DNA from 4 places in the Bacillus sp. 5RYD7K genome. Region 4 is predicted to be linked to each of the others. Evidence: riboswitches for the same ligand, from Rfam matches in the RefSeq annotation. Region 4 holds a riboswitch; each other region holds the start of a gene.
What was found. Region 4 has a riboswitch for thiamine pyrophosphate ahead of thiC (phosphomethylpyrimidine synthase ThiC). Riboswitches for the same ligand answer to the same signal wherever they lie in the genome.
Positions count from the first base shown of each region.

Region 1 (6,499 bases), 400 kb from region 4:
AATTCTGACGATTTACGGGCGATTGAGACTGATCCGACGGCGATCACTTCGTTGTAAGCGGCCGGATACGACAGTTCTTCTGTCCGCTCGTCTCCGTCACCTTCATTTCCTGCTGCGCAAACGACCAGTACACCGCTTTTTACCGCATTTGTGACGGCTTCTTTCAGTTCAGGCACATCGTTCGGCCCGCCGAGTGACATGGAAATAATGTCCGCCTTTTGTTCAACGGCGTAGTTGATGCCGTTAATAATCCATTCGTATTTGCCGCTGCCGTTTTGACCGCCGAGAACTTTAACGATTAAAAGGCTCGCTTCCGGCGCAACACCTGAAATTCCGCCGTTTGAATCATTGGCGGCAATCGTTCCGGAAACATGTGTCCCGTGGCCGTTGTAATCGGAAATCGCGTCTTCTTTGCCTTCGTCATCATCGGTGAAGTTTTTTCCGCCGATAACCCGGTCTTTCAAATCAGGATGATTAATGTCGCAGCCTGTATCAAGCACCGCGATTTTAATATCCTTTCCTTTAAACCCTTTTGCCCACAATTCTGGCGCCTTAATCACTTTAATACCCTCAGGAAGCTCGTTCACATCCATGATCTGCTCATCCGTGACATAAGGAATCAACCGCATTTCACCATTCATAAAAAAGCCCTCCTTTTTTATGCTTGCGAGTGGATTCAAGGGTGTTGCTACTATTTTATGGCAGATTATGCCGTTCGGGAAGAGTCATTTGAAGCATTTTGATAAAAAAGGCGCAATCTATTGCACTAAATAATTTCAAATAATTGGATGGTTCAACGGCTTTTATTTTGATTCGGCATCAGCTGACGCTATAATTGGAAATGGGAAAGGAGAAGAGGTATGAAGATAAATGAAGCATTGTACGACTATTTTTCCGAACGGGTGGATCAAATTGCGAAAGAATGGATTGAAACGATGGAAGATTCGGATCCGAATTCGATTTACTCTTTGACAAATCCCGTCATCATAGAAGAGCTGATGGAGCAAGATAAAGAATTTTACCGGTATATTAATAAAATGTATATCATGCCGGAAAAAGAATTTTTAGAAGAGTTCGAGCGATGGGTGATTGAGCTTGCGAAAGACCAGAAGCATCTGGATACCCCGGTCCAGTATGTGGTTCGTGAATTCATGAGAAACCGGAGACTGTACATCAGTTATTATGATGCGTTTGCCGATAAACATGAATCTTCGTTTGCCGAGGGAGAAAGGAAGAGATGGGAGAATTTAATCGTTCAAGTATTTGATTTTACGATTTACACATTTGTCGATCACGCCGAATATAATTCGAAAATGCAGCTGAATGCGCAAAGAGAAATGATTTTAGAATTAAGCTCGCCGGTTATTACGCTGAGCAATCGGACGGGGCTTCTGCCGCTTGTCGGCAATATTGACACGGAACGCGCCAAATACATTCTTGAAAATACGCTGAGTACATGTGCAAACCGGCTGATTGAGCATCTGTTAATCGACTTGTCGGGCGTAGTGGTTGTCGATACAATGGTGGCGCACCAGATTTTTAAATTAATTGAGGCGCTGAACCTGATCGGCGTTTCGTCCACTTTATCCGGGATCAGGCCGGAAATTGCCCAAACCGCCGTACAGCTCGGCATTAATTTCTCGGATATTACGATTAAATCCAACCTCGCCCAGGCTCTCAATTATCATCAGTAACATACATATAAAAACAGGCTGCCGAATCACTCCGGCGGCCTGTTTTTATACAAACAACAGTGAAATGAGACAGCTTGCGCCGAATAAAAGGAGCACGAGCATGAAAAAGAACCAGTCGGCGCGGCGCACAGTAACCGTTCTGTAAAACGTGCGGTTTCGGCTCCCTGTAAAGCCTTTAGATTCCATTGCGATCGCTGTGCGTTCCGCCTTTCTGATGGCGCCTGCCAAAAGCGGGATGGTAAAGCGCCTGAAGGCAAAGAGCTTTCCTTTCAGCCCGGAATCAGATGCCGCGCCTCTGATTCTGTGCGCCTGTCTGATAATCAGGATTTCATCTTTCAGAAGAGGAAGAAACCGGAACCCGGCGATCACGCCGTAAGCAAGCTTCGGCGGGAGCTTACATTGCTGAATCAGACTGAGCATAAACAGAATCGGATCGGTTGTGAAAAGAAACATCATCGACAAAGCGGAAAAACATAAAATACGAAACGCGATAGAAATCCCGAGCGTCGCATTATCACTGTTGACGGCAATCGGTCCGAGCTTAAACAACAGATTGCTTTCGGTTGTCGGGACGTGTCCGAATACGGCGGCTGTCCATAAAGATCCGAAGGCAAGAATGACAAATGGAACCGTAAACAGCAGCCATTTTTTCAGCGGCACACGTCCCGCCAAGAGGACGCCTCCGGCAATGATAATATAAAACAAAGCAGGCGTGTACGGGTTATAAATAAACGACAGCATAATGACGCATAACAAAACAGCCGCCGCCTTAATTGACGGGTTAACAGCCTCCAGCCGCAGGTTCATTTCTCCGCCTCCTGTCGTGTTTCATCCATTCATACCGCAGCGGCAAAGCTAAATGCGCCCGCTCCGCGATTCCGATATGATCGGAAAACAATGAGTCCGGCGTTCCGCGGTACACCAGCTTCGTGCCGCAGAGCACAAGGATCGAATCGGCATAATCTGAGACGAGCTCCATATTATGTGTCACCATTAAAACAGCCGTTCCTTCCTTTTGGATCTCCTGAAGCATCAGCATGCACTCACGCGCCGTTTTTGCGTCCTGCCCGAAAGTCGGTTCATCAAGCAGCAAAACTTTCACCTGATGCATAAGCATCGTCGCGACGCTGAGCCTGCGCTTTTGTCCTTGGCTTAAAGAGAACGGATGCTGTGAGGCATAGCGTCTCAGGCCGAACCGGGTTAAGAGCTGAAGAGCTTTCTCCTTTGCGGCTTGACCGTTTTCAAAGCCGAACAAGAGCTCTTGAATGACGGAATCTGTGACAAACTGGTGTTCAGGATTTTGGAAAACATACCCCATCAGGCGCCGAAGCTCTTTTTCCGAATAGGAATCTACCGGTCTGCCGTCTATTTTGATGTCTCCGCTCACAGGGCGGATGAGCTTGGCCGCGGCGGACAGGAGCGTGGATTTTCCGGTTCCGTTAGGGCCGGCAATCGCGGTGATTGACCCTTTTTTTACGGAAAAGCTCACGTCTTGAAAAATGGTGTCCGTTCCTCTTGTGAATGACAGCCCGTGAACACTCAGCGCGTCCTCTGCCGAAAGCGCGGCGGGCCGGGGGCCGGGAAAGGGCGGTACAGGTTCTTGAAACAGTCTTTCCTTGCACAATGTAAAAGGGATGCTGACGTGCTTCTGCAATGAGATCACCCGCGGAATCGGAATGCCGAGCTGCGTCAGCTCTTCAAGTTTTGTTTCAAAGATCGCGTCGGTCTCTCCGTCCATCACCTTCTGACCCGTTCCGTCAAGGACAATCGTCCTGTCTATCCATGGCGCCCAATGATCAAGCTGATGCTCGATAACGAGAAGTCCGAAGCCTTTTTCGGCCTGCAGTTCTTTGATCAGCCGCACCAATTCCCGCACGGAATATGGATCAAGCTGTGCCGTCGGTTCGTCTAAAATAATGAGTTCCGGTTCCATCGCAATGATACAAGCGAGCGCGACCTTTTGTTTTGAACCGCCTGACAGCGAGGCGATCGTCCGTGTTTTCAGATGAGTGATTTCTAATTTTTCCAAAACGTCCTCAATAATTGAGTCCATCTCTTCTTTTGTATATTGCAAATTTTCCAGACCGAAGGCTATTTCATCTTCAACCGTCAGCATGCAAAACTGCTGATCCGGATCTTGAAACACGACGCCGATGGATCGGGCGGCGGGTTCTGACAGGTCCGAAAGATGTGTTCCGTATAAGGAAACGGTTCCCGTTTGAACTGCATCGCAGGCTTCCGGATACAGACCGTTTAAACAAAGTGCGAGCGAGCTTTTACCGCATCCGCTCGGCCCGAGCAATAAAACCCGTTCTCCTTTGCGGAGCTGAAATGACACGTCTTGAAAAACAGGCTTCTCATCCTGCTCATAAGAAAAGGTAAGACGGCGGACCGATAGAAGGGGTTCAGATGCCTGCATCTTGGTTCACCTGTTTCTTTTTCTTCTTGAATTCTTTTCCGAGCGCCATGCCGTTCAGCACCCCTGTGTAAGCCAGCGCATCACTGATTGCTTTGCCGAGAAGGCCGGCAAGAAGCGCACCTGAGACCAGGCGGATGAGAAGCATGACAACTAATAAACCCGGATTCAAAACAGAGTATCCGGAAATGAACAAGTCATAAATGAAGCTCGCAACAGAAGACCCCATACCGGATAAAAGGAGCACGGGCAGGGTATACACCCGCCAGCGTGTCGCAAAAAAGACCGCTTCTGCACCGATTCCCTGCGCGATGCCGATCAGAATCACCATCGGCCCTGACGGATTTCCGAGTAAACACTCTACAAACGCGGCGATGATTTCAGAAACAAGCGCCGCTCCCGGTTTTTGAATAATGTAGGCGGCAATCACCGAGACGATAAACCAAATACCGTAAATCGGTTCGTAGCTCATCCGGCCGAAAAACCCTGCCGCTATATTGCTTGCATGAGTTGATAATAAATAAACGACAGCGAATACAACACTGATGACGGACATGACGACAATTTCTCTCATTTTCCAATTTTTCATTGTGATCTCCTGCTTTCTTATCGGATAGTCGTATGTATGAAAGAGTTGATTTTACGAAAGACGATTGATCGTAAGTTTCATATTGCAGTGTCCTCCCCCGTTTTTTAATGAAAAATAAAAAACTGCATATCCGAGGGAATATGCAGCAGCAGAACGAAAACGCATGGAAAAAACCCTGCGCTCCGGTCAATCTGCACTTCCCCACGCTGGTATTATCCAGATCGGGTTATAAGGGATCAAAACACGCCTGCCGCATGTTTTATCTCAGCCGATAACAGCACCCCTAGTGCTTTTCCTATACAGTTTTTTATGATGACATCATCATAGTTGATCATATCTGATTTGTAAACAGCCTTTCTCTAAACAGAGTTTGGAATCGGACCGGAAGATCATTCATAAAGATAAGAAGAGCCCTTTTGATCAAAAGGAAACGGAGGACATCTATGTTTGTTCATACAGTGCAGTCTGGCGACTCGTTATTTTCCATCAGCAGAAAGTACGGATACCCTGTTGACAGCATCAGAAGCGTCAACGGGCTTGAGGAAACGAATATCGTTCCGGGGCAGGCGCTTTTAATCCCTCTTAATGAATATACGGTTCAGCCGAATGATACGTATGCCGTTATCGCAAGTAAGACTTATGTGCCGCAGATGCAGCTGATGCAGGCAAACCCGGATATTCCGCCGAACCGGCTGCGGCCGGGTTTAAAAGTGAGAATTCCGGATATCTCCAACTATTTGGCGGGAACCCTGCAATTTTACGTCATTCGGACACCTGAAGCGGACAGAGAGCTCATTAATGATTTTGCACCCTATTCATCGGCGATTTCTTTGTTTGAATATCATTTTGGCCCAAACGGAGATATCATGAATGATTTAAACGACAGAACCGCGATAGAAACCACATGGCAAAACAGAGTGCGGCCGCTTGCGGTTATCACGAATCTGACAGAAGGAGGGTTCAGCCCGGAATTAGCCCATCAAGTCCTGCAGAACCCGACGGCGAGAACGAACCTCGTCACTAATATCGTCTACCTGACCGTAAGAAAGGGATACGGCGGTGTAAATATTGATTTTGAACGGATCAGGGAAGCCGACCGGGACCTGTTTACAGGATTTCTCCGGCAGTTAAAAACCCGGCTCTCAGAGCACCAGCTCGCGCTAACGATATCGGTTCCGGCGAAAACAAATGAAGCGGTGCCGTGGCTGAGGGGATATGATTACGGCGGAATCGGAGCCGTCGTCGATTATATGTTCATCATGGCGTACGACTGGCACCACGCCGGCAGTGAGCCGGGACCCGTAGCGCCTTTGACGGAGGTCAGAGAAACCATCAATTTTGCCATCAGCAGAGTGCCGAGAAGAAAGGTGATTCTCGGTGTACCGCTGTACGGATATGATTGGGTGATTCCGTACCGCCCCGGGACGATCGGATCGGCGATCTCCAATCAGCGCGCCATGGAAACCGCCATGAAATATCAATCAGTGATCCGCTACTCTCAGAGGGATCGTTCCCCTTACTTCCGGTATACGGATGAAAATGGAAGAACGCATGAAGTATGGTTCGAGGATGTGCGGAGCATGAGTGAAAAAATGGTTCTCGTGCGGGAATTCGGACTGCAGGCGATCGGCGCGTGGCAATTAACGCTCGGTTTCAAACCGGGTCCGTGGCTGTTGCGGAACTTTTTCACCATCCGAAAGATATAACCGCATTATCCCGCTTTTTCGGAGAGTTTTTCTTTCTTATGATAACGGATCTTCTTTTGGACAATCTAAAGTTGAAAAGGAGGTCTGTTCTGTG
Region 1 covers NZ_CP191200.1:3,530,296-3,536,794, reverse strand. The annotation lists gene isp (serine protease Isp) at 1-641, opposite strand, end outside; gene ACQE26_RS17140 (STAS domain-containing protein) at 861-1,694, shown strand; gene thiX (HMP/thiamine ABC transporter permease ThiX) at 1,740-2,501, opposite strand; gene ACQE26_RS17130 (ABC transporter ATP-binding protein) at 2,476-4,113, opposite strand; gene ACQE26_RS17125 (ECF transporter S component) at 4,100-4,699, opposite strand; TPP riboswitch at 4,881-4,994, opposite strand; gene ACQE26_RS17120 (glycosyl hydrolase family 18 protein) at 5,143-6,405, shown strand; gene ACQE26_RS17115 (transcriptional regulator SplA domain-containing protein) at 6,497-6,499, shown strand, end outside.
Region 1: another riboswitch for thiamine pyrophosphate. It lies ahead of ACQE26_RS17125 (ECF transporter S component); the one in region 4 lies ahead of thiC (phosphomethylpyrimidine synthase ThiC).

Region 2 (8,251 bases), 650 kb from region 4:
GCTCGGCATCCCGGTTTTCTCCCAGACTTGTAATACCGGCATCCACGGCCTCTTGAGCCCTTTCGGCTGATACGTATTTTGTAACCGCGATGACGGTTACATCTTCGGGGCTTCGGCCCGATCTGTTACATGCTTCGTTTATTCTTTCGTTTATATGTCGTAATTGATCAGCAACACGCAAGATAACTTATGCCTCCTTCATTCCGATAAAGGACATCATGCGTCCCGTTTTTCCTTTGTCGCGGCGATGTGAAAAGAATAGTTCACGCTCTTGTTCGGTGCATAAACCGCTGACTGAAATGTTTTCTTCCGGAATGCCGCAATGTATCAGAAGAAGGCGGTTGACCTCTTTTAAATCAAGCTGATACCGGCCTTTTTCCGTTTCGCGTATGGCGGATTCTGCGGAAAACGGCAGCGCCCGGACTTCATTGATGACGCGGTCGTCGACGGTATAGCTGTCCGCGCTGATGGACGGACCGATGACGGCCTGAATATCTGTTAAGCGGGAACCTTCTTCGTTTACCCAGCGTTCCGTCATGATGCGCCCGATTTGTCTGACCGTCCCCTTCCATCCGGCATGGGCAGCGCCGATTATGGATTTCACCGGGTCATAAAAATACAAAGGCACACAGTCTGCAAAACACAGGCCCAAAAAAAGATCCGTATCTTTCGTATAGAGCCCGTCAGTCCCGCGGAATGCGGAGGAATAGTCTCTCGCCCCTTTTCCTTTATCTCCCGCTGTCACGCATCGGACGCGGTTTTCATGTGTCTGATCGGCGAATACCCAGGAATCCAGATCAGTACCGCATAAGGACGCTATGATTTCACGGTTTTTCACAACATCATGAGCTTCGTCCCGGACGTGCAATCCGGTATTTAATGACTCATACGGAGGATTGCTGACACCGCCGTTTTTCGTTGTGAATCCGGCGATGACCTTTGTGTTATGCTGATTCACACAGTTCCAGTCTTCTATCATGAGTGCCGAGGGGGTGGTAAAACTAAACGGGTGATATGTATTCATGAAGATCCAACCTTTCGACAAACATTAAAAAGCGAATTTCCCACTCATTTTAACACAATTTTAAGCATACGTTTAGCGGCTGATTGAAAAATGAAATAAATAAATGTGCCGGAAACATTGAGATTTCCGGCTTTTTACAAGTAAAGGGAGGATTATGCTCCCCCCTTTGGTTCGTTTACACGCACTAAGATGACATCTTCCCCAATTTTAACTATATTTCGCCAAGGAATGATCATTTCCTCTTCTTTTCCGAAAAAACCGAGAACTTTTCCGCTGCCGCCTAAAATAATCGCCTGAATTTTTCCCGTTGTCACGTTAATATCAATATCACCGATGCTTCCGAGTTTTTTTCCGTTCGACACGTTTACTACATCTTTTATTTGAAATTCAGATATGCTGATCATTTGTATCACGCCCTTTGCCCGTTCTTTTTCCTATTATATGAGCGGCCGGGCTGAACCTTGTCACATCGGGCAATCTTTTTTGCGGCTGCACCAGGTGTGGATAAATCTCAGCATGATTTTCGTATAGTCCATCAGCTCATCGACGGACACTTCTTCGTTTACGGAATGGGCGTTTTTTAAATCGCCGGGTCCGTATATGACGCTTGGAATCCCGGCATGATAAAGCCATCCTCCGTCTGTTACGGTTTGGGAAACATCGATGACGGGCTCCTGTTGTTTGACGGCTGAGTGCGATTCCGCCAGAACAGAAACGGCCGGATGGTTCGGGTCGATTTCCAGCGCCGGGAACACCTCTCCTCTGTCTTCAATCATGGAAGACCCGCCCCATTTGAACACCGGCCTGTTTTCCCTGAGCCACAGATCACCGTCAGAGACACGATTGATATAGTCTTCGATTTCTGCCACAGCTTGTTCGTGCGTTTCGTTCGGGTAAAAGTGGACGGTAATCCATAATCGGCATTCATCGGCGACAAACGCTGCGTGCCTTCCCCCTTCAATAACGGCGGGGTTGATCGTATTGGTGCCTGGTGAAAAGCCGGGATAGCTTTTCGTTACCGCCCAGTGGCGTTCCAGCTCTCCCAAGGCAGTGATGATTTTCGCCATTTTTTCGATTGCGCTCGCTCCGAATGTGCCTCCGCCCGCATGAATCATATTGCGCCTCATGCCGTCATGAAATGTTTGTTTGCTTTTCAATTCTATCCAGCCGGTGATGACTCCGCCCTGCCCTTGAATATGCAGGCTGCTCGTATCCGCGACAACCGCAAAATCCGCGTGATAGCCGCGTTTGCAGCATTCCAGCGTCCCCGCCTCGCCGACTTCTTCTCCGATCACAGACTGTACAATGAGGTCGCCCGGAAGCTCAATGCCGGCATCATGGATCAGCTTCAGAGAAAAAAGAACACACGCCAATCCGCCTTTCATATCAGCGGCGCCTCTTCCGATCAGCATGCCGGCTTTAACGAGCGGCTGAAACGGGTCAGAGTCCCAGTCTTCATCCCTGACTTCGGCTACGTCAATGTGTCCGTTTAAAATCAGGCTTTGATGCCCGCTTGAATCTGTCCCTTTTAAAACACCGACTACGTTCGGATCTTCCGGATACACATCCCACATATCGACCGAGCAGCCCATTTCTTTTAAAAATCCGGCCACCCACTTCTGAGCATCTGCTGTATTTCTTGCAGGCGGAGCCGGTGTCGGAAAGGCGATCAACCTTTCAGCAATATGTATTAAATCGCCCCGCCGTTTATCCGCCTGCTGCAGCAGCATGTCAAGCTGGTTCATTGAACATCTCTCCTTTTGCTGTATTAAAAAACCCGTTTCATCCAATGAAACGGGTAAAAACGGACTTTCCTCCGCTTTTTTTCACCGCTTCCCTCCGCCGGCATGATCCGGATCAGGTCCGTTAAGGGTTGAGACTAACATCTCTCTCAGCTGCATGTCAGCAGCACCCCCAGGGTGAATTGATTTTATTTGACGGATGATGCCGCTTTTGCACACGTTAAAAATGGACGGCCGTTGTTCCATAAGACATTGACAGGCATATCGAAAAACGCTGTAAGCCGCTCGTCAGAAAGCATGTCCTTGATTTTCCCGGCAGCGAACACCTCGCCTTGTTTTAAAAGCAGCGCCTGATCAAATACCGGCAGAATTTCTTCAGCATGATGAGTGACATAAAGGATGGACGGCGCATTTTCTTTTTCAGCGATCGACGTTATCGTATCCAGCAGCTGCTCTCTTGCCATAAAATCGAGACCCGTCACGGGCTCATCCAAAATCAGCAGTTCCGGATCAGCCATAAGCGCCCGCGCAATCAGCGCTCTTTGCCTTTCCCCCTGAGATAACGTTTCATACCGTCTGTCCGCGAAACTGATGGCGCCTAAATCCTTCAGAAGACCGATCGCTTTTTCCCTCACTTGTTCACTCGGCGTTTCGTAAAGCCCGATTGAAGCGTACGCGCCGCTGAGGGCGATTTCAAAAGCAGAATCCGCGGCATATAATTTGTGCTGAAGACCCGCTGAAACAAGACCGATTTTTTTTCTGAGCCTGTCACCGAGCTCTGTTTTGCCGAATTGATGGCCGAGCACCTGCATCTCTCCTGAAGTGGGAAAGTAATAAGAACATAACATATTCAGCAAGGCTGTTTTTCCGGCTCCGTTCAGTCCGAACAGCACCCAATTTTCGTTTTTCTCAACGCGCCAGTTGATATCTTTCAAAATCCATTGGCCGTTTCTTTTTAATGACACATTGTCCAGCTGTAAAATCATTGCAGTTCCCCCGTTTATTTGTTTCAATTTTCTTAAAACTTTTACACATTAGAATACATCACTTTTTCGCAAACGTAAACCGGCGCACGAAAAAAGCCTTTAAAACAATGTTTAAAGGCTTTCTCCGTTATTGATGGATATTCTTATTCATTTGTTTAATGGCTGCCTTTTCAAGCCTTGAGACCTGAGCTTGGGATATGCCGATTTCTTCTGCGACTTCCATTTGGGTTTTCCCCTGGAAAAAGCGTTTTCGCAAAATCATTTTTTCCCGTTCGTTCAGTCTTCTCATGCCTTCTTTCAGAGCGAGCTCCTCAATCCATTGTGTATCCTTATTGCGCTCATCGCTGATCTGGTCCATCACGTAAATCGGATCGCCGCCGTCATTATAAATCGGCTCAAACAGTGATACCGGATCTTGGATGGCGTCAAGGGCAAACACAATTTCTTCATGGGGCACTTCAAGAACTTTGGCGATTTCCTCTGCTGTCGGCTCCCTGCTTGTCTCACTGATTAACCGCTCCCTTACTTGAAGCGCTTTATATGCGATATCGCGAAGCGACCTCGAGACGCGGATCGGATTGTTATCCCGCAAATATCTGCGGATTTCTCCGATAATCATCGGTACAGCGTATGTTGAAAACTTAACATTATGGCTTAGGTCAAAATTATCAATGGATTTCATTAGTCCGATGCAGCCGACCTGAAATAAGTCATCAACATACTCTCCTCTGTTGTTAAACCTCTGAATGACGCTTAAGACAAGGCGCAGGTTGCCGTTTACAAGCTTTTCCCTCGCTGAATCATCGCCCTCATCCTGCAATTGCTTAAACAGCTTTCTCATCTCTTCATTCTTGAGTACCGGTAATTTGGAGGTATCCACCCCGCAAATTTCGACTTTATTTCTTGACACGTTTTTCCCTCCCACTAGGAGCTGCTGTACAACGTTAAGTATCTCCTCGGGTGGGAAAAATATGCACCGCCATTTTACAGAAATAAACATCCGGCACCGGCAATCCTTGCAGCAGTAAGGACTGTCAGATGGAAAAAATTTTACACCATTTTGTTAAACTCTTTTCTCAGTCTTTTAATAATCCGCTTTTCGAGCCGGGAGATATAAGATTGTGAAATCCCCATCATGTCGGCTACATCTTTTTGTGTTTTTTCTTCTTCACCGACAAGCCCGAATCGCAGTTCCATGATCTGCTTTTCTCTATCATTTAATTGCTCAAGCGCTTTTTTCAAAAGTTTTTTATCCACATTGGCTTCAATGTCTTTTGTAATAATATCATCATCTGTGCCGAGCACATCCGAAAGCAGCAGTTCGTTTCCGTCCCAATCAATGTTCAGCGGTTCATCAAAGGACACCTCTGAACGGATTTTATTGTTTCGGCGCAAGTACATTAAAATTTCGTTTTCAATACATCGTGACGCGTAGGTTGCGAGTTTGATTTTCTTTTCCGGATTAAACGTGTTTACCGCTTTGATTAAACCGATTGTGCCGATGCTGATTAAGTCCTCGATATTGATGCCGGTGTTTTCGAATTTGCGGGCAATGTAAACGACAAGGCGTAAGTTTCTCTCAATCAGGATGGCCCGCGCCGCCTGATCCCCGCTCGGCAGCTTTAATAAGAGCACCTGCTCCTCTTCTTTAGACAAAGGCGGCGGCAGCGCTTCGCTCCCTCCTATGTAATATACTTCATCACTTTTCAGTCCGAGTTTCATCAGCCATTTATACCATAAATAAGTCAGACGCAGCTTAAGTTTTTTCATCTTCCTCCCCCTTCTAAATACAATGCGTTTTGAGTATGATGAATAACAGACTTTTCGTCAGGATACATGCTTCACAGCCTTCCCGGTCAGCATCTTCGGGTGAACGATTCCGTCAAATTCACCATCCGCTGATAATGGTTTCGCGCTGATGCCGATCAGGCATTTTTCACATGCGATCATCTCGTCTTTCGTTATAATCGTGACGTAATCCGGCTTTAAACAGAGTAAAAATTGATTGTCCTGACCGACGCCCCTGTATGGAATCAGCCTCAGCTTATCCGCATGACGGAACGAATCATCAAGCTGCTCTATCACTTCAAGCGGACTGGCAGATTTGATGATGTCCGTTTCCTTTTCACTGAGAATCGGAGCGAATTTGTCAATGTGAAGGATCATGACCGGCGTTTTTGTCAGCGGATCATAAAGCTGATTCCCGGAATCCACCAGGCCTTTTGCGCGGATTGTCTGCCCGCTGAATTCTGCCTGAACCATGACAAGTTCATCGTACTGAATGGACTTCGTCTCGATGTCTTCGATTCTCTTTTTCGAAAAAAACCATACGGCCGGAAATCCGATGACAACAAATATCCAGCTGATCGGGTCGCCGAAGCCGGTCTGGCTCGTGACCATAGCGCCGTGTTCTACAATTGATTCTGTCTGCAGCAGGGAATGTACGCCGATCATTCCCCCGCCGACGAGAAAGGTCGCGAAATAAAAGGCGAACAAATTTTGAAAAAAGTACCGAAATCGTTTAAAGCCAAAAGCCGTAAGCACGATGACAACTGAAAATGCCATTTTTCCCGCCGGATGCTCCACAAAGGGAGAAACAGGCGTAAACATCAGAAGCACAATGGCTGATCCGATGCAACCGCCGGCGGCCACTCTTCTTTTTTTCACCTGGCGTTTTAAAATAAAGGCGGTTAATAAAAGCAAAAGAGAATCAAAACAAAAGTTCAACAGCCAAATGACATCCAGATAGATTTTCACATCTGACCCCTTTCCTCTTTTGTCTTACATATCTGTTTCTCTCTCTTGTTTCATAAGTATAAAGCAAGCTCTGTGGGAAAGTCTGTCAATTAATGTTGAGGGGAAAGTACAATTTTTAAGGGATAACCGTTTTATTTGTCGAGGGTCGAAGAGATTGATTTCCTATTGACCATCTCAGCCAAAAAAGCGCTGCCGTGTCCCGGCAGCGCTCTGTTTTACTCATTGATATAAAGTTTTCCTTTTGCTGTCTGTCTCGTTTCATTTCCATAATCATCTCTTGCAATAACATCAATTTTTGCTCCGCTTGCTTTGATGGAAGAAGTCGCCGTCCAGTAACCCTCATATCGTCCCGGAGAAATTTCTCTCAGCGGAAGCTCCGTCGCGTTTTGAGTCCCTGCCCGGGCGTTTGTCAGAGGCATACGGATCACGAATGAGGCGTCTAATTTCTTCCCGCTTGAAAAAGCGATTTTCACTGATTCTCCGGCTTTTAATTCTTTATCCGCTCCGGGAACCAATCCGGAGATGACGGGAGCGTTATAATTGACATCAATCACCGTCTTTTTTGTTGTTTTGTTACCCGCTTCGTCTGAGGCCGTGACTTTGATTTCGTTGCTGCCGTTTTCCAAAAGGATTCTTGCTTGATAAGAGCCGTCACTCACCTCGGCCTTTTTGCCGTTCACCTTCACCCATTTTAGATGGTTATCGTAAGCTTTTCCTTTTACAGTCACCGCTTCTTTATTTGTTTTATCTCCGTTTGCCGGACTGTCAATCGTCACATCCGGCTTATCCTGATCGAGTATGACCGTGACAGGGCGTGACTCATCGGTTGATCCCTTGTCCGTCACAGATGCCGCCGTCAGCCGATTGGCATCTTTACGCAGTGTGACATCAGCCTGGAAATGGCCGTCTGCATCTGCTTTCGTTTCAGCGGCGGTTTTACCGTTATTGGTCAGGCGGACTGCAGTTCTTGGTGAAGCCGTTCCTTTCACCGTGATTGACTTCTTGTTTGTAAATGACCGGTCATCAGGCGACGTGATGTCAGGCACGGAAGCTTCGTAGTCGACTAAAGCCCTGATCATAAAGTTTCCATCTGATTTATCGGCTTTTGACCAGCTGCCGTCGAGGTATTGCCAGTTTCTGTTCGAATATGGACTGCCGTCGTCAGATGACAGGGCAGGTGAATAAGGATCAGGTTTCGTCTGGCGGAGCACAAGATAAAAATCCTTTCCGACCTCGATTCCTTTTGAGCTGAGATCCACTTTGGTCCATTCTCCGTTTCGAAGCGCTTCAGCTTGGAACGGGCCGGCAATTTTGCTGCCCGGGCTCCCGTCAGGGCCTGATGCATCATATACTTCTGCCTGAAATTCGGTACCGCCCGGATCAGGCCAGTCCGCGCCCCAAAATTTAAAGAGGCCTCCCGTCAGCATACCGTGTTCTTTTCCGTCTTTAAGCGTCATCTTAACGGCAGATTTGCTGCCTGCCTTAAAATAGGACAGGCCGGCTTCTTCAGTCCCGTTATCATAGGCAATTTCCCCTTCATAGCCGATATACGGCTTAAGCTTGGCGTTTTTTTCAGCATCCCCTTTGATGTCAACAGAAAATTCGCTGTTGTAAAAGCCTTTTGCGGCTACTTTAATGGTGTATTTGCCTTCATACGCCTGAAACGAATATTCCCCTTTATCATTTGTCACCGCAGGCTCAATTGCAGCGTCCTCCACTACATAAAGCGCGGCCCCTTCCAC
Region 2 covers NZ_CP191200.1:3,281,350-3,289,600, forward strand. The annotation lists gene ACQE26_RS16080 (YggS family pyridoxal phosphate-dependent enzyme) at 1-181, opposite strand, end outside; gene pgeF (peptidoglycan editing factor PgeF) at 188-1,024, opposite strand; gene ACQE26_RS16090 (YlmC/YmxH family sporulation protein) at 1,177-1,428, opposite strand; gene ACQE26_RS16095 (acetylornithine deacetylase) at 1,489-2,769, opposite strand; TPP riboswitch at 2,842-2,950, opposite strand; gene ACQE26_RS16100 (ABC transporter ATP-binding protein) at 2,955-3,752, opposite strand; gene sigG (RNA polymerase sporulation sigma factor SigG) at 3,880-4,662, opposite strand; gene sigE (RNA polymerase sporulation sigma factor SigE) at 4,803-5,522, opposite strand; gene spoIIGA (sigma-E processing peptidase SpoIIGA) at 5,580-6,509, opposite strand; gene ACQE26_RS16120 (S8 family serine peptidase) at 6,725-8,251, opposite strand, start outside.
Region 2: another riboswitch for thiamine pyrophosphate. It lies ahead of ACQE26_RS16095 (acetylornithine deacetylase); the one in region 4 lies ahead of thiC (phosphomethylpyrimidine synthase ThiC).

Region 3 (8,251 bases), 260 kb from region 4:
ACAATCAGCCTCGTTTCAAAGTTGTCAGTCGCGTCAATGATAAGAGATGCGTCACAAATCAGTCCGGGTGCGTTTTCCGCAGTGACATCCATGACAAATCCCTTCACATCTACATCGCTGTTTATGGATGTAAGCCGCTTTTCAGCTGCCGCGGCTTTCGGCATTTCCTGTCTGACGTCATCTTCGGTATAAAGCTGCTGGCGCTGGAGATTACTCCACTCCACATAATCTCTGTCAGCGATCGTTACCTTCCCGACCCCTGCTCTGACAAGCATCTCCGCATTTGCCGCGCCAAGCGCACCCGCGCCGATAATCACGGCATGAGACGACCGGAGCTTCTCCTGTCCGGAGGGACCGATCGGCTGATACAGCTCCTGTCTGGAATATCTGTCCGTCATACCGGAAGACCGTCCCGCGGACTGCTTGCAGTTCCGTAATCTTTCACCGGAATCCGCCCGGCTTCATAAGAAAGGCGGCCCGCTTCTACGGCAAGCTTCATCGCCCGGGCCATTTTGACCGGATCATCAGCGCCTGACACGGCGGTATTTAATAACACGCCGTCCGCTCCCAGCTCCATCGCGCAGGCAGCGTCTTTTGAAGAACCAATGCCGGCATCGACAATGACCGGAACTTTCGCCTGTTCAATGATGAAGGACAGATTCAGCGGATTTAAAATTCCCTGGCCTGAACCGATCGGTGAAGCGCCCGGCATAATAGCATGGACTCCGAGCTCCTCAAGACGCCTTGCGAGCACGACATCATCTGACGTATACGGAAGAACGATAAATCCCTCTTCAAGCAGCTGCTCTGATGCTTTCAGCGTTTCAACCGGATCAGGCAAAAGTGACCGGCTGCATCCGATGACTTCCACTTTTATCATGTCACAAAGCCCTGAAGCTTTAGCAAGCCTGGCGATTCTGACCGCCTCTTCAGCCGTTGCGGCACCGGCCGTATTCGGCAGAAGCGTGTACTTAGACAAATCAAGCTGTTCGAGAAAGTTTGGCTGAGACTGTTCAAAGATATTCATCCGCCGCACCGCAAAGGTTAAAATATCTGATTCCGAGACAGCCACCGCCTCTTTCTGAATCTCAAAACTCGGATATTTTCCCGTGCCTAACAGCAATCTTGACTGAAACTGTTTTCCGCCTATTGTTAACATCCTCATCCGCCTCCTACAAAATGGACAATTTCGATGACATCGCGATCACACAAACTTGTGTTTTCATAATTCTTTTTTTCGATGATTTCTTTATTTCTTTCTACAACTACGATTCTTTGATCAAGCTGATACGATTCAAGCAAATCCTGAACCGTCCCCTCTTTTCGATTCCAATCAATTTGTTTTCCGTTCAGCTGAAGGATCATATTTGAACAGCCTCCTTGCGATCAATTCGAAACGCTTCTTCCCATTCATGTTTAACCTGTCTTCCCAGGATCATATCCCGCACCATTTCAGCCGTTGCCGGAGCTAGCAAGATGCCGTTTCGAAAATGGCCGGCGGCGAATATGATGCCGCTGTTATCAGGATGCCGCCCGATAAACGGCTTTCCGTCTTTTGTTCCCGGCCTGAGCCCCGCCCAAAACCGGTCTATTTTCATATGTTCAATGGCGGGCAGCATGGTTTTCGCTTTCGCAATGATAGCCTCAATCCCGCCGACGTCAGGCGTGTCGCTCCAGTCGCCCCGTTTCATCGTGGCGCCGATGACAAGCCGCCCGCTTTTTCTCGGAACGACATAACTTTGATTATGGTAAAGGGTTTTGGTCAGCGGGATTTCGTCATTCCACACAGAGAGGCATTCTCCTTTCACAGGGAAAAAAGGCTGTCCCAAGCCAAGCTGGCTGAAAAACCGGCCGCTCCATACACCGCTTGCAACTGCGACTTTGTCAGCATAAACATCCCCGCCGGACGTTGTGATGCAGTATTCCCCGTTCATCCGTTTTACGGAAGTGACTTGTGTATGCTCATATATGTCAGCGCCATAACGCCGCGCCCCTTTTGCATACGCTTTGCAAACATAGTAAGGTTCGACATGGACATCGTCTTTTATAAAATATGCGCCGAGAATGTCCTTTGAAGCGTAAGACTCTTTTTCAAGAACCTCTTCTGCTGAGAGCCAAGTGACGGAAGGTAAATCATCCATCTTCCGTAAACGGGTCATGTCTTCTTCTGTATACGCCAATTTAAGCATTCCGCCGTTATGGCGCCTGATGTTAATGCCGCTGGCTTCCTCAAGCTCTTGCCCTGCCGCATCATACAGCCTTTGGCTGTGCATAGCAAAATCAAAAAACGCATCACGGTTTTCACATTCCGCATGAGCGCCAAGCATTCCCGCCGCAGCGCTTGTCGTTTTTCGGCCGATTGCTCCGTCTTCAAACAAGACAACGTTCTGCTGCATCTTCGCCAGCTCATAAGAAATGGCGCATCCGATAATTCCGCCCCCGATAACCGCCGTATCATAGTGCTTATTCATCATCAGCCCCCCTCACCGCGCGTGCATACCGTTTTGCCGCCTCCTCAGGGTTTTCAGCTGAGAAAATGCCCGACATAACGGCAATTCCGTCCGGTTTCGCCTGCTTTGTGAGCCCGATCGTCTGCAGTGTCATTCCGCCGATTGCAATGACGGGGATGGAAAGCGTACGTGTGATATCTGAAAGCAGGCCGATGCCTCTTGCCTCAAGTCCTTGTTTACATTCCGTTTCAAACACATGGCCGAACACCACGTAATCCGCATCTTCTTTTTCAGCTTGGACGGCTTCTTGCAGTGAATGAACCGAACGTCCGATATGGAGATGGGGAAATCTGCTCCGCACCTGCTTTACGGAAAAGCTGCTGGACGGAAGCTGAACACGTTGTATATTGGCAAAAAGCGCGATATCTGCCCGATCATTGATGATCAATTTGTCCTTATCCGCACCGCCTTTTTTCAACAGTGACAAAAGCTGCATGATCTCTCCCGCTGTTTTGCCCCGCTCACGGATATGGATAAAGCTCACTTCGCGCTGAATCGATAGAATATCCTCGGCCAGCTCGGCAACGGGTTTGCGATTATCAGTTACGGCGTGCAGCTCCAAAGGACTCCACCTCTTTTCCGCCCTTCTCCGACCAGCCTTCTTTTTGATAAGCCATTCCCCAAAATTGATATTCATAATAGCTTGAAATCACAAAATTCTCTTTCATTTTCGCGCGGATTTCCTCTGTGCTGTTTTCAGCAATCTCGTCAAAACGGCTGATCTGTTCTTCGACCTGCTGTCTGAACCAGTCTCCGCCGTATGTACTGATCCATTTTTCGTAAATCGGATGTTCCGGTTTGCATTCCTTTAAGCGTTCGCCAACTTCATAATAAAGCCAATAGCAGGGCAGAAGCGCGGCTAAAATTTCTCCAAAACGGCCGCTCATCACCGATCTGTACATATGAGACGTATAAGAATAGGCTGTCGGTGCCGGCTTAAATGCCGCACGCTCTTCTTCTGTAATCCCTAAAAGCTCCGTAAATTCGCGGTGCAGCGCCATTTCCGCTTCATATGTGCCCTGAGCGTGGCCCGCCATCCTTCCCGTCGTAAACAAGTCTTCGGCATATGCGGCTGCAAACGCCTGAACTTTTGCAAAATGCGTCAAGTAGTAGGAATCTTGCAGCACATAATAACTGAAACGATCTAACGGCAGGCTTCCGTCACCGATCCCTGTTACAAACGGATGAACAAAGCTTCCGTCCCACCATTCGGCTGCCGCCAGTCTGCATTCTTCAGAAAATGTCATAAAGTTTTCCCCCCTGATAAAATAAAAAAACCACTTTCCCGCATCGGAAAAGTGGTTTGGAATTTATCTGGATAAAAGGAACCCAAAAAATACCGCTCCACTTCCCTACGCAGGTCTGAACCTGTTCAAGTTATGAGGGTCTAAAAGTCTCACTTTTATCTCAGCCCTTATGAAGGACACCCCTAGTGGTCATACGATTATCATTTACTTGTTATGCCTTCTATCTTATCACGAAATGCAATTTGGTCAAGCTTCAAGGATTTTTCTCAGCTCCGACACGTAGTTGCGCGAGCCCGTAACGATGAGACGGTCTCCTGTTTTCAGCCTCGTGTCCCCGTGCGGAACGATGCTGTCCACACCTCTGAAAATCCGGACGAAAATCACATCGCCCATCAGCGGAAATTCGCGCAGAATAATGCCGTCATACGCTGTGTTTTCCAGATTGATCTGATAAAGCGAAGACTCTTCATTCGTCAGAAGGTTCATCACGCCCGGCGCCTCAATTAATGCGCGCAAGAGCGTCTTTGTAGACAGAAGGATAGAAAAAATACTGATGCCCTCTTCCTTCAGTTTTGTTTCATGTTCAACCGAGCCGACGCTTGCGATGATACGCTCAGTCCCTTTCTCTTTCGCCATTAAGGCGATTTCAGCGTTCACATCTTCATTTCCCGTCGCCACGACAAGAATATCCGTTTTAAAAATACCGTGCGACTCAAGCGTGCCGGGCTCGTAATCAGAAATCGTTTCAACAGAAAAAACGGATTCCGCAAGCTTTTCCCCGGCATTTTCCTGATACACATGGACGACCCGCACATCATATTCCTCATCAGGCAGCTCCAGCGTCACCGGAAGCGTCATTTGGTTGGCGCCGATAAATGTAATGCGCTTTTTTTCCTGCGGCGCACTTTGCCGCTTGAATAATTTTTTAAAGCCGATCGGTGAGATGATGCTGGCGATAACCGCAACCAAAGTCAGCGCGCCGGACATATTGGCGCTGATAATGTGAAGCCTTTCTCCGATCGTAGCCGCCGCGATAACAAGCGACAGCGTAGAAGTCAGCAAAAACCCCGAAGCAAACACGGTTCTTTTGTCATACCATTTCTTTAAATAAAACACCGGGAACATTTTGCTGATAAACAGCGCCAGCAGAAGCAGCGGAATCATCGTCAATGTTTTCGGATCTTGGAAAAGCGTCCATATGTCCAGCTTTACCCCGACCATGACGAAAAAGATCGGAATTAAAAACCCGTAGCCGAATGAATCCAGCTGCTCCACCATTTCTTTATTCGGCGACAGAAGCGATACCAAAACGCCTGCTAAAAATGCACCGAGAATATTTTCCGCCCCGAGAGATTCCGATAAAGCGACAAGCACGATAATCAGTGTAAAAATGGCTCGCGTGCCGATCTGGACGGTGCCTTTAGACATCGACTGCACAAATGAGCGGTGTTTAAAGATCCTGCCGAAGAAATACAGCACCACACCCGCGGCAAAGAGAATCAAAAGAAGCCACATATTTCCGCTGTCTTCCCCGTAAAGAGAAGAAAAGAAAGCGAGCAGAATCATCGTAGCCAAGTCCGCAATAACGGCGACAAGCAGAATAATCTGGCCGATATTTGAATTCATGATCCGTTCTTCCTTTAAAGTCGGAACGACCACACCGAGTGATATTGTCGAAATAATAAGCGTCATTAAAAATGCGTTTTGAATAAAACCGGCTAATACAAAGGCATAGGACAGCAGCAATGATAAAATAAAGATGCCGAAAAATATGATCAGTGCGGCAGAAAACGTATTGGGTGCTTCCTTGCCGTTCGGAAGGAATTGTTTTTTCTTCCCTTTCTCAAATGACGAAAAGTCAATTTCCAATCCGCTTAAAAACATTAAAAAGATAAAGCCGAGAACAGACAGCGTCTCCAGCCACGTGTCTCCCTGAACGACGAGATTCAGGCCGCTTTTTCCGATAATAAGCCCCATGATGATTTCCGCGACGACGACCGGAATGCTGAGCTTAAACCGATGTAAAAGGAGCGGCGTCAAAAAAGCGACGATCAGAACGACGACTAAAGAAGCGACTGATGTGTGTTCCATTTGTAAATACCTCCTTAAAACAAGGGTTATAAAAGCCCGCTTAAAGCGGGCAATACCTTACTTTTTTTAAAAACATAACGCATATTCTAACAAGGCTGGCGGCGAAAAAAAAGTGATAAGGCATTAATTCTTCAAATTCTTTTTTTAATTTGTACCAAAACAGCGTAATTAGGTAAAGGAATTAGTCCCATAATAAATAAAAAACCGGAAAAGGGAGGCTGACAGAATGGCTTATGACATCATCAGCGATATACACGGATGTTATGACGAAATGATCGCGTTAATGCAAAAGCTCGGATATGAAGTGAAAGACGGAATGCCCGTCCATTCTGAAGACAGAACGCTTGTCTTTGCGGGGGATTTAACAGACAGAGGCCCCAAATCCGTAGATGTGATGCGTTTCGTGGCAAAAGCATATGAAAAAGGCATCGTCCGTTATGTCCCGGGAAATCATTGCAACAAACTGTATCGTTACTTAAAAGGAAACCCCGTAAAAGTGATGCACGGACTGGAAACGACGGCAGCCGAACTGAAAGAGCTGTCTCCCGCCGACAGAACGGAAGTCTCCAGACAATTTATCCGATTATATGAGTCAGCGCCGCTTTATGACATTTTACATAATGGCGATCTCGTTGTCGCCCACGCCGGCATAAAAGCTGACGATATCGGTAAATACTCGCGTAAGGTAAAAGAATTTGTGTTGTACGGCGATATCACGGGTGAAACGTATCCCGACGGCAGACCCGTCAGAAGAGACTGGGCCGCTGCCTATGAAGGTAAGGCATGGATTGTTTACGGCCATACCCCGGTAAAACGCCCCCGGATCGTCAACCGTACAATCAACATTGATACAGGATGCGTCTTCGGGAATCAGCTGACAGGCTTTCGCTTTCCGGAGCATGAAACCGTCTCTGTGGAAAGCTCAATGCCCTATGATGCTTCACGCTTTCGCGAGGATCAAGGCAGTCAGACATGAAAAAAAGCCCGAAACCGGTAAACGGTTCGGGCTTTACATATGTTCGATCAATGTTTTCATATCGTCAGGAACGGGAGCAAGAAAAACGAGCGTTTCTCCTGTTATGGGGTGTACGAATGAAAGCCGCTCACTGTGAAGCGCCTGCCGTGCAATTCCCTCGTTTTTTCCGCCGTACAGCGTATCACCGACTAACGGATGGCCGAGGTAACTCATGTGCACCCGGATTTGATGCGTCCGCCCCGTCTCAAGCCGCAACTGCGCAAGCGTAAACACACGTCCGGTTTTTTCTGTTTGAAAATGCGTTACCGCTTTTTGTCCCTCCGGCGTTACCATCCGCTCAATAATGCTGCCGGGTTTTCTGCCGATGGGCGCGTCCACCGTTCCTTCTTTCTGCTGCATGACGCCGTGTACGACAGCGAGATACCGCCTGCTGACAAGCCCCTTCTTCTGCGCTGCCGACAAAAGAGAATGAGCAAGCCGATGCTTGGCGATCAGCATCGCTCCCGACGTATCCCTGTCAAGACGGGTGACGAGATGAACCGTGGACTGTACGCCGCTTTTTAAGTAATGGCTGATCACTCCGTTAGCGATGCTTTCCGACGGGTGTTCCCGTGATGGAATTGAGGAAACAAACGGCTGTTTATTGACCACCAGCACATGGTCATCTTCATAAAGAATGTCAAGCGGAACCGGCTCAGGCAAAAGCGTTTCACTCACATGCTCCTTTGGAAATTCAATCCTAAGCACATCCCCTGCCGCTAATACGGCGCGGACGGTTACATGCTCTCCATTGACAAGAAGATCTCCCCCGCCGAATTTGATGTCAGCGAGAAGCCGTTTCGAAATGCCGAGCTGCGCCGTATATTCTTTTACCGTCATGCCGGCTTCCCGGGCTGAAATATTCTTTTGGATAAAAAAGTTGTTCAATCCGTTTCCTCTTTCTATTCGCCTTTTCCGATAAAGGAGTCCTGCACTCTTTTCCAAAACGGAAAAGGGCGGAATCTTGCAAATCTGACTTTTTCATTTGCCACCCGGCATAGAATAGATTTGACATCCTTATGCAGCAAGGTCAAATGATCAATTGTGACTTGGAAGTCGACGTCGTTTCTCGGTTTGATGACACAGTTATGATGATCGGGAAGCAAAAGCGGCGAACCGACAGTCCTGAACACTCTGTTGTTGATGGATGCCATTTCCGCGAGCTGAATCGCTCTGATGGAAGGATGGATGATCGCGCCGCCTAACGCTTTATTATAAGCCGTGCTTCCGGAAGGCGTTGACAGACATAAACCGTCTCCCCTGAACGTTTCAAACAGCTGGCCTTTAATTTCAACGTCAGCGACGAGACTGCCTTCTATGCTTTTGATTGTACATTCATTCAAAGCCAGATACCGTTCTTCACGCTCTTCATCATGATAAGTGACAAC
Region 3 covers NZ_CP191200.1:3,670,069-3,678,319, forward strand. The annotation lists gene ACQE26_RS17945 (thiazole biosynthesis adenylyltransferase ThiF) at 1-398, opposite strand, end outside; gene thiG (thiazole synthase) at 395-1,165, opposite strand; gene thiS (sulfur carrier protein ThiS) at 1,162-1,365, opposite strand; gene thiO (glycine oxidase ThiO) at 1,362-2,471, opposite strand; gene tenI (thiazole tautomerase TenI) at 2,464-3,072, opposite strand; gene tenA (thiaminase II) at 3,050-3,757, opposite strand; TPP riboswitch at 3,843-3,951, opposite strand; gene ACQE26_RS17975 (monovalent cation:proton antiporter family protein) at 4,004-5,848, opposite strand; gene prpE (bis(5'-nucleosyl)-tetraphosphatase PrpE) at 6,075-6,824, shown strand; gene ACQE26_RS17985 (RluA family pseudouridine synthase) at 6,858-7,751, opposite strand; gene ACQE26_RS17990 (NAD kinase) at 7,766-8,251, opposite strand, start outside.
Region 3: another riboswitch for thiamine pyrophosphate. It lies ahead of tenA (thiaminase II); the one in region 4 lies ahead of thiC (phosphomethylpyrimidine synthase ThiC).

Region 4 (8,251 bases):
CGTCTCAAGGGTTCGAATCCCTTGCTCTCCGCCACTAATTATTGATACATAACAAACGAAAAAATACCAGGGCCCGTTGGTCAAGCGGTTAAGACACCGCCCTTTCACGGCGGTAACACGGGTTCGAATCCCGTACGGGTCACTTATATGATGGAGGATTAGCTCAGCTGGGAGAGCATCTGCCTTACAAGCAGAGGGTCGGCGGTTCGAGCCCGTCATCCTCCACCATTATCATCGCGGGGTGGAGCAGTTCGGTAGCTCGTCGGGCTCATAACCCGAAGGTCGCAGGTTCAAATCCTGCCCCCGCAACCAAAAAATGGTCCGGTAGTTCAGTTGGTTAGAATGCCTGCCTGTCACGCAGGAGGTCGCGGGTTCGAGTCCCGTCCGGACCGCCATTTATATAAAAAGGCTCGGTAGCTCAGTTGGTAGAGCAACGGACTGAAAATCCGTGTGTCGGCGGTTCGATTCCGTCCCGAGCCACCATTTGCCGGCCTAGCTCAATTGGTAGAGCAACTGACTTGTAATCAGTAGGTTGGGGGTTCAAGTCCTCTGGCCGGCACTCTAAATGATGGAGGGGTAGCGAAGTGGCTAAACGCGGCGGACTGTAAATCCGCTCCCTCAGGGTTCGGCAGTTCGAATCTGCCCCCCTCCACCATTTTATAAATAGGGGCATAGTTTAACGGTAGAACAGAGGTCTCCAAAACCTCCGGTGTGGGTTCGATTCCTACTGCCCCTGCCACTATATTATTTATTCATCTTTAGATTATGGCGGTTGTGGCGAAGTGGTTAACGCACCAGATTGTGGCTCTGGCACTCGTGGGTTCGATTCCCATCAATCGCCCCATATTATCATTGGGCTATAGCCAAGCGGTAAGGCAACGGACTTTGACTCCGTCATGCGTTGGTTCGAATCCAGCTAGCCCAGTTGCATTTTTTTGAAATAACTGCATAAGATGTATTAAGTTCTTTACATGCTGCGGAAGTAGTTCAGTGGTAGAACACCACCTTGCCAAGGTGGGGGTCGCGGGTTCGAATCCCGTCTTCCGCTCCAAATTACGGCGGCATAGCCAAGTGGTAAGGCAGAGGTCTGCAAAACCTTTATCCCCGGTTCGAATCCGGGTGTCGCCTTTCTTTTGCCGGGGTGGTGGAATTGGCAGACACACAGGACTTAAAATCCTGCGGTAGGTGACTACCGTGCCGGTTCAAGTCCGGCCCTCGGCACCAATTTAACTTAGGACGCAACATGTTAAATTGGTCATCAATTTTTATATTACAAAACATATATGAGAGTGATTTGCATATTGCAGATCACTTTTTTTATATAATAAAAGCGTCAAGACTATGAATATAAGTTTCTTGCTTGTATCGGGTATACTGCATTACCATTAAAAAAACTTCACTAAAACCGTTGACACTTTATAAAATACATGTTATATTTATATACGTCGGTTGAACACGACGTATTACATGCCGGTGTGGCGGAATTGGCAGACGCGCACGACTCAAAATCGTGTTCCTTCTGGAGTGCCGGTTCGACCCCGGCCACCGGTATAAAAAGGCTTCTACATATGTAGAAGCCTTTTTTGTTGTATGAAAATATCCTCCAAGGCTTGTGAAAAATGATAAGCCTGCGGGCGGTTATATCTTACTCGGGGTAACGCTGGCGGTTCAGATCCCATACCAGTTTATTATTAGCGGTCGGGGCCGTGTTTGCCAGCGGAACATGTTGTGAAATATGCTCGTTCGAAGCTTGTTCCAGCACTTATTGCTGCGGGGATCTCTGTTATTTTATACGGTGTCTTTTCATTTTTCAGATAGCAATGCGAAAAATATTAAAAAGGCGGTATCCAAAACGGAATACCGCCTTTTTAATGAGCTGTTATACTTGAGAAAAAAGAGGTGATGACGTTGAAGCAGATTATTGCAATGGGCGGCGGGGGGTTTTCCATGGAAGCTTTTGTCCTCACTATGACGGAGAAGCGGAGCGCCGGCCGGTGTATCACCGTCTGATTTCAGAAAACAAACTTCAGGAGGGCTATGCCGCTGATGACGGCGCTGCGCTTCATTATAAAAACGGTCAGCTGTTCCGGTCTGTCTCTTCCCGGGAAACAGCAAAAGGTTACAGGGTTTTTGATACTGAAGAAGGCGTAAGGGAAACAGAGCTTCCAGTCACTCTGTTATCTGAATCTTGATAATATACTTTTTTTTCTATGCAAATTATGTTACGATGAAACCGAAATTAATAGTTACTGGGGGTGCCCGTCTGATCGGGCTGAGAGAGAAGCGGCGGCTTCTTAACCCTTTGGACCTGATCTGGTTCGTACCAGCGTGGGGAAGTAAAGGTTTTATTATTGTTGAGGAAAACAATAATAGTTTCTTTCTGACTGCAAAACCGGGTTCTCCAATGAATCCGGTTTTTTTGTGCTGGTGCTGAGCTTGGTTCTGTTATTCAAATGGATAAGGGAGAGATTTGTATGCAAAATCAATCAGTACAGCAAGCGAACATTTCTATTATGTCGAGTTTTTCAGGCAGTAAAAAGGTTTATGTAAAGGGTTCTTCGCCTGACATACGAGTGCCGATGCGGGAAATCAGCCTTAGTCCGACAACGGGGGCGTTCGGGGAAGAGGAGAACCCGCCGGTCCGTGTTTATGATACGAGCGGACCGTATACAGACCCGGATGTACAAATTCAAATTCATGAAGGTCTGAAGCCGCTCCGCACAAAGTGGATTACAAAGCGCGGCGATGTGGAGGAATATAACGGACGGACCGTGAAACCTGAGGACAACGGCTATAAAAAAGAGGGCCGTGCCGCCGAATATCCCGGTTTACAGCGGAAACCGCTGCGGGCCAAGGCAGGGAAAAATGTGACACAATTGCATTATGCGAGAAAAGGCATCATTACGCCGGAAATGGAGTTTATCGCAATTCGCGAGCATGTGTCTCCCGAATTTGTCAGAGACGAGGTAGCCAGCGGCCGGGCGATCATTCCGTCAAATATTAATCATCCTGAAAGTGAACCGATGATTATCGGCAGGAATTTTCATGTGAAAATCAATGCCAATATCGGCAACTCAGCTGTTACATCTTCTATTGAAGAAGAAGTTGAAAAAATGACGTGGGCGATTCGCTGGGGCGCCGATACGATGATGGACTTATCCACCGGGAAAGATATTCATACGACACGTGAATGGATCATCCGCAATTGCCCCGTACCTGTGGGGACGGTGCCGATTTACCAGGCGCTTGAAAAAGTAAACGGCATCGCTGAGGATTTAACGTGGGACATTTATCGAGACACATTGATTGAGCAGGCGGAGCAAGGCGTGGATTATTTCACCATCCATGCCGGCGTATTGCTTCGTTACGTCCCGTTAACGGCTAAACGCACGACGGGAATCGTATCCCGCGGCGGGGCGATTATGGCGCAATGGTGCCTGGCTCACCATCAGGAAAGCTTTCTGTACACGCACTTTGAAGAAATCTGTGAAATTATGAAGACGTATGATATTGCATTTTCTCTTGGAGATGGGCTGCGTCCCGGCTCGATTGCGGATGCTAATGATGAAGCGCAGTTTGCGGAATTGGAGACTCTCGGAGAATTGACGGAAATCGCGTGGAAGCACGATGTGCAAGTGATGATCGAAGGACCGGGTCATGTGCCGATGCATAAAATTAAAGAGAACATGGACAAACAGCTGGAAATTTGTAAAGAGGCGCCTTTTTATACACTCGGCCCATTAACGACTGATATCGCTCCGGGCTATGACCATATTACTTCGGCGATCGGCGCGGCGATGATCGGCTGGTACGGGACGGCGATGCTTTGTTATGTCACGCCGAAGGAGCATTTGGGCCTGCCGAATCGTAATGATGTAAGAGAGGGAGTCATTACGTATAAAATCGCGGCCCATGCGGCAGACCTTGCCAAAGGGCATCCGGGTGCTCAGATCCGGGATGACGCTCTATCTAAGGCGCGGTTTGAATTCCGGTGGCGCGATCAATTTCATTTGTCGCTTGATCCTGAAAGAGCAATGGAATATCACGATGAAACGCTGCCGGCTGAAGGCGCAAAAACGGCTCACTTCTGTTCGATGTGCGGCCCGAAGTTCTGCAGCATGAGAATTTCTCAGGATATTCGCGATTATGCGAAAGAAAACGGTCTGACTGAAGACGACGCCCTCAATGAAGGATTAAAAGAAAAAGCAAAAGAGTTTGTCGAGAAGGGAAGCCATTTATATCAATAAAAAAGAAAAGATGAGGATGGAGTGTGACCATCTTCATCTTTTTTTAGAAAAACGGTGACCGGCGAAACGGCGGAATGCTCTGCTCAAAGCGGAATACGTTTTCCGGGTCATACTTCGTTTTGACTTGGCGGAGGCGGTCGACATTTCCTCCGTAATATGTCCGCAGCCAGTTTCTGATGTCTATATCAGGCCAATTTACGTAATCCCCCATCGTTTCTCTTGAAAGAGACGTTCTCAGCTCTTCGATCCAGCGGACGTTTTGTCTTTCCTCTTCAGGAGATGTCCAGTTTGTTATATATTCCTGGGCAATGATTGCGTCGCGATAGTAGAATGCCGTTTGATCCGGAGCGATCCGTCCGGCCGCCCCGCCGAGAGATTGCTGCCAGACACTGGCGTTTTTATTCGGAGCGTGCTCCAAGTAGTATTTTAAAGCAGAAATTGCGCGTGTGGACAATGGTTTTTCAATAAAGGAGCCTGACCGCTTCATCTTTTGCGGCTCATTGCCTCCCGGGCTGTTAAAAAAGGCTGCCGCTCTGATAAACGGAACTGTCTTGACCATGCCGCTTGTCGGGTTTCCCGCTTTCATTAACGGAGCCAGCAGTTCTTTCAGCTCATTTTTTGTTCCGATAAATTGGCCGAGCGCTTCTATGCGGTTGACTTCTTTAGGCCAAAACTGAATGGATGAAGTAAGCCGGTTATCTGTAAATGGAGCCCAGCGCTGCCACATATTAAATACCTCTTCGAAATCATCCCAGCCCCAAGTGACAGAAAAAACAGTCACGTACGAGATCGGCACGGCTTTAAACACCATGGATGTGACAATGCCGAAGTTGCCGCCGCCTCCGCCCTGAGACGCCCAAAATAAATCAGGATGCTTTGAGCGGTTGACTGTTATCAATTCAGCACCCGCTTTTTCGTCTGCTGTGATCATCTCGAGTTGGAGGAGACGATCGCAAGTCAGGCCGGCAGCCCTTGTTAAATATCCGATTCCTCCTCCGAGCGCCAGCCCCGTGATTCCCACATTTGCAATGGTTCCCGCGGGAAGAGTCAAGCCGTACCGCCAGAGTGTCCGGTACACTTCTCCCAAATCGGCACCCGCTTCAATCGAGACCAGCCGCTTATCTTTATTCACTCTTATTTTCTTCATTTCACTGAGATCAATGACAAGCCCGTCATTTAACAGGGAAAAATTCTCGTAGCTGTGTCTTCCGCCTCTGATGCGGAAAGGCACGTTATTCTCACGCGCCCATCTCAGTGCATTGACGGCATCATGTTTGTTTTGGCAAAACACAATGATGTCCGGATATCTTTGCAGGCTTAAATTGATATTGGTTCTTGCTTCATTATAGTCGGGGTCATCTTTTCTGACGATGCGCCCGGTCAATGTTGTCTTTTCCACACTCTCACTCTCTTTCATCGGGATCTGTTATTTCTTCTAACATATGCGGAAAAATAAGAGAGTGTATGAGGAAAACCCCCGGAATGAAACGATATTTTAAATTATAGTTGACAGGTAGGGATTGTATGAATTAACATAGTCAGTACATATTTCCAAACGTTGGCTGATCGGATCACCGAAGGCTCTTATCTTGTAAACAGATAAGGGCCTTTTTTTGCGTGAAAGCCATTGGATGAAAAGCGGAGGGATGAAAAGTGGCGTTAAAAAAGGCATCACATGTGCGCAAAAAAAGTAAAAAGCGAAAAAAGTACAGAAAACACACATTGAATTTCGAATTGCTTGTGGAGAAAAACAAACGGGAGATTATGAGAAATGAGGAACAGATGGAGCAGATTTATATAAAGATAGATGAAAAGCATGCGGGGGTTCGATCAAAATGAAGGGGAACACTTTGAGGATGAAAACAACGGGCATCATACTCGCGCTGTCGGTATCATTCATGTTATCAGGGTGCGCGTTAGGGAGTGCCGGAGAAGAACCGTCTTCTGCGGCGGATAAAAAACAGGAAACGCGTATCGCCCATGTCAAAACAAAGAAATTTAAAGCTTCTCATCCGGAGGCGCTTCCCGTTAAATCGAAAGCCAGAACGGACACTTTTGTTGCGGGGATTTCCGCGCCGGGGGGAGTGTTTCTGCCGTACTTTTATGAAAACGGCTGGGATGGAAATGCGACAGATCCTATTTTTGAACCGTTAGTCAAGCTGGATAAAACGGGTAAGCCCGCACCGGCACTTGCTGAAAGCTGGACTATTTCCAAAGATCAGCTTACCTACACGTTCCGCTTAAGAAAAAATCTCGTTTTCAGTGATGGTTCGCCGCTCACCGCAAAGGATGCCGCATTCACTTTAACACTGCTGCATGATCCCGCTTACGCAGGCTATGAAGATATCACCACGGCCTATATTAAAGGCGGCAAGGCTTATAAAGAAGGAAAAGCAAAGACGATAGAGGGCATTCGCGTCCTTGATGACAGAACCATTAAAATCACGACTGAGAAAGTCAGTGCGAAGTCGCTGCTTCTTTTAGGCGGGCAGGTGCTGTCGGAAGCTTACTACGGAAAGAATTATCGGTTCGGCAAACTGGACTATTTAAAAGAGCTTTATGCCAAACCGCTCGGAGCGGGGCCTTATCAATTTACAGAATACCTCCCGGGACAGGAAATACGCTATCAGGCTAATAAACACTATTATTCCGGAAAACCGAAAACAGAAAAGCTGATTTATAAAATTATTGATCCGTCAACTTCTCTTCAGCTGTTTGAAACGGGTGATCTTGATTACGCTTCATTTTCTCCTGATGATGATACGGTTGAGCATTTAAAAAGCCTCGGTTTTGCGAATATAAGCGTCTCGGTCGTGAATGATTACGGGCTTGTGTACGTGAATCATAAGCGTCCGCCTTTTCAGGATAAGAAAGTGTCTCAAGCGCTTATTTACGGCCTGGACCGTCAGAAAATCGTCGATGTCCGCTTTAAACATTACGGAGAAGTCGCTAATGTGCCGGTGTCTCCGGTTTCGTGGGCTTATGATGACAAAGGAGTCAATCCGTACACGTTTAATCCGGAAAAAGCCAAGAAGCTTCTTGATGAAGCAGGCTGGAAAACGGGGAAAGACGGCGTGCGTGAAAAAAACGGCAAAAAGCTTGAAATCAGCTATTACACGTCTAAAGCGGATGATGATTTCATCCCGATCGCGAAAGAAAATTACGCGGACATCGGAATCTCATTAAAACCGGAAGTGATGGATTTTAATACAGAGGTAGCGAAAATAAATGATAAACAGTACGATCTTGCCGCCGTTTCCACCTCGCAGATTCTTGATCCGAATGACACGGTGGAAAAGCTTGCTTCCGGCCATCCCAATAATGTGACGGGGTATTCCAATCCGAAAGCGGACCGGCTGATCGAGAAAGGAGCCGGCACGCTTGATATCAGCAAAAGAAAAGAGATTTATCACCAGCTGTACCGGGAGCTCGGGGAAAACCCGCCTTACATTCTGATTCATTACCGTCAGAGCGCAAGGGCGGTCAGCGGAAAAATAAAAGGGCTTGAGTCTGACAATTATTCGGGAATCAGTTCGAGTCTCTCAAACGTGTCAATTCAGTAGAACAATGGCGCAAAATACCCGGTATCCAGGGTATTTTGCCCTTTCAGCGGAAGGGAGAGGCTTTTTGTGAAACGGTATGCCGCAGAACGGTTCATTCAAATGCTTGTGATCTTATTCGGTACGTCCTTTATTATTTTTTTCTTATTCGCGATGCTGCCGGGCGATTACATTGATTCCAATGTCAACCTGACCCCGGAGAGGGCGAAGGAGCTAAAAGCGCTTTACGGCCTGGATCAGCCGATTTGGCAGCGTTATGTGACGTGGCTCGGCAATGTGCTCAGCGGAGATTTGGGATTCTCTTTGAAGTATCAGGAAAACGTCCTGTCACTGCTTCAGAAATATGTCTGGAATTCGTTTTTTGTCGCGTTTTTGGCTTTGCTTGTCACATGGTCTGCCGCGATGATAACGGGTGTCATATCCGCTGTCAGGAAATACTCATGG
Region 4 covers NZ_CP191200.1:3,926,957-3,935,207, reverse strand. The annotation lists tRNA gene ACQE26_RS19395 (tRNA-Ser) at 1-34, shown strand, start outside; tRNA gene ACQE26_RS19390 (tRNA-Glu) at 71-142, shown strand; tRNA gene ACQE26_RS19385 (tRNA-Val) at 153-228, shown strand; tRNA gene ACQE26_RS19380 (tRNA-Met) at 236-312, shown strand; tRNA gene ACQE26_RS19375 (tRNA-Asp) at 319-395, shown strand; tRNA gene ACQE26_RS19370 (tRNA-Phe) at 408-483, shown strand; tRNA gene ACQE26_RS19365 (tRNA-Thr) at 487-559, shown strand; tRNA gene ACQE26_RS19360 (tRNA-Tyr) at 571-655, shown strand; tRNA gene ACQE26_RS19355 (tRNA-Trp) at 666-739, shown strand; tRNA gene ACQE26_RS19350 (tRNA-His) at 769-844, shown strand; tRNA gene ACQE26_RS19345 (tRNA-Gln) at 854-925, shown strand; tRNA gene ACQE26_RS19340 (tRNA-Gly) at 977-1,051, shown strand; tRNA gene ACQE26_RS19335 (tRNA-Cys) at 1,058-1,128, shown strand; tRNA gene ACQE26_RS19330 (tRNA-Leu) at 1,136-1,224, shown strand; tRNA gene ACQE26_RS19325 (tRNA-Leu) at 1,470-1,551, shown strand; partial or broken gene ACQE26_RS19320 (Na+/H+ antiporter NhaC family protein) at 1,649-1,818, shown strand; partial or broken gene ACQE26_RS19315 (Type 1 glutamine amidotransferase-like domain-containing protein) at 1,938-2,192, shown strand; TPP riboswitch at 2,242-2,352, shown strand; gene thiC (phosphomethylpyrimidine synthase ThiC) at 2,475-4,247, shown strand; gene ACQE26_RS19305 (FAD-binding oxidoreductase) at 4,291-5,646, opposite strand; gene ACQE26_RS19300 (FbpB family small basic protein) at 5,901-6,086, shown strand; gene ACQE26_RS19295 (ABC transporter substrate-binding protein) at 6,083-7,810, shown strand; gene ACQE26_RS19290 (ABC transporter permease) at 7,877-8,251, shown strand, end outside.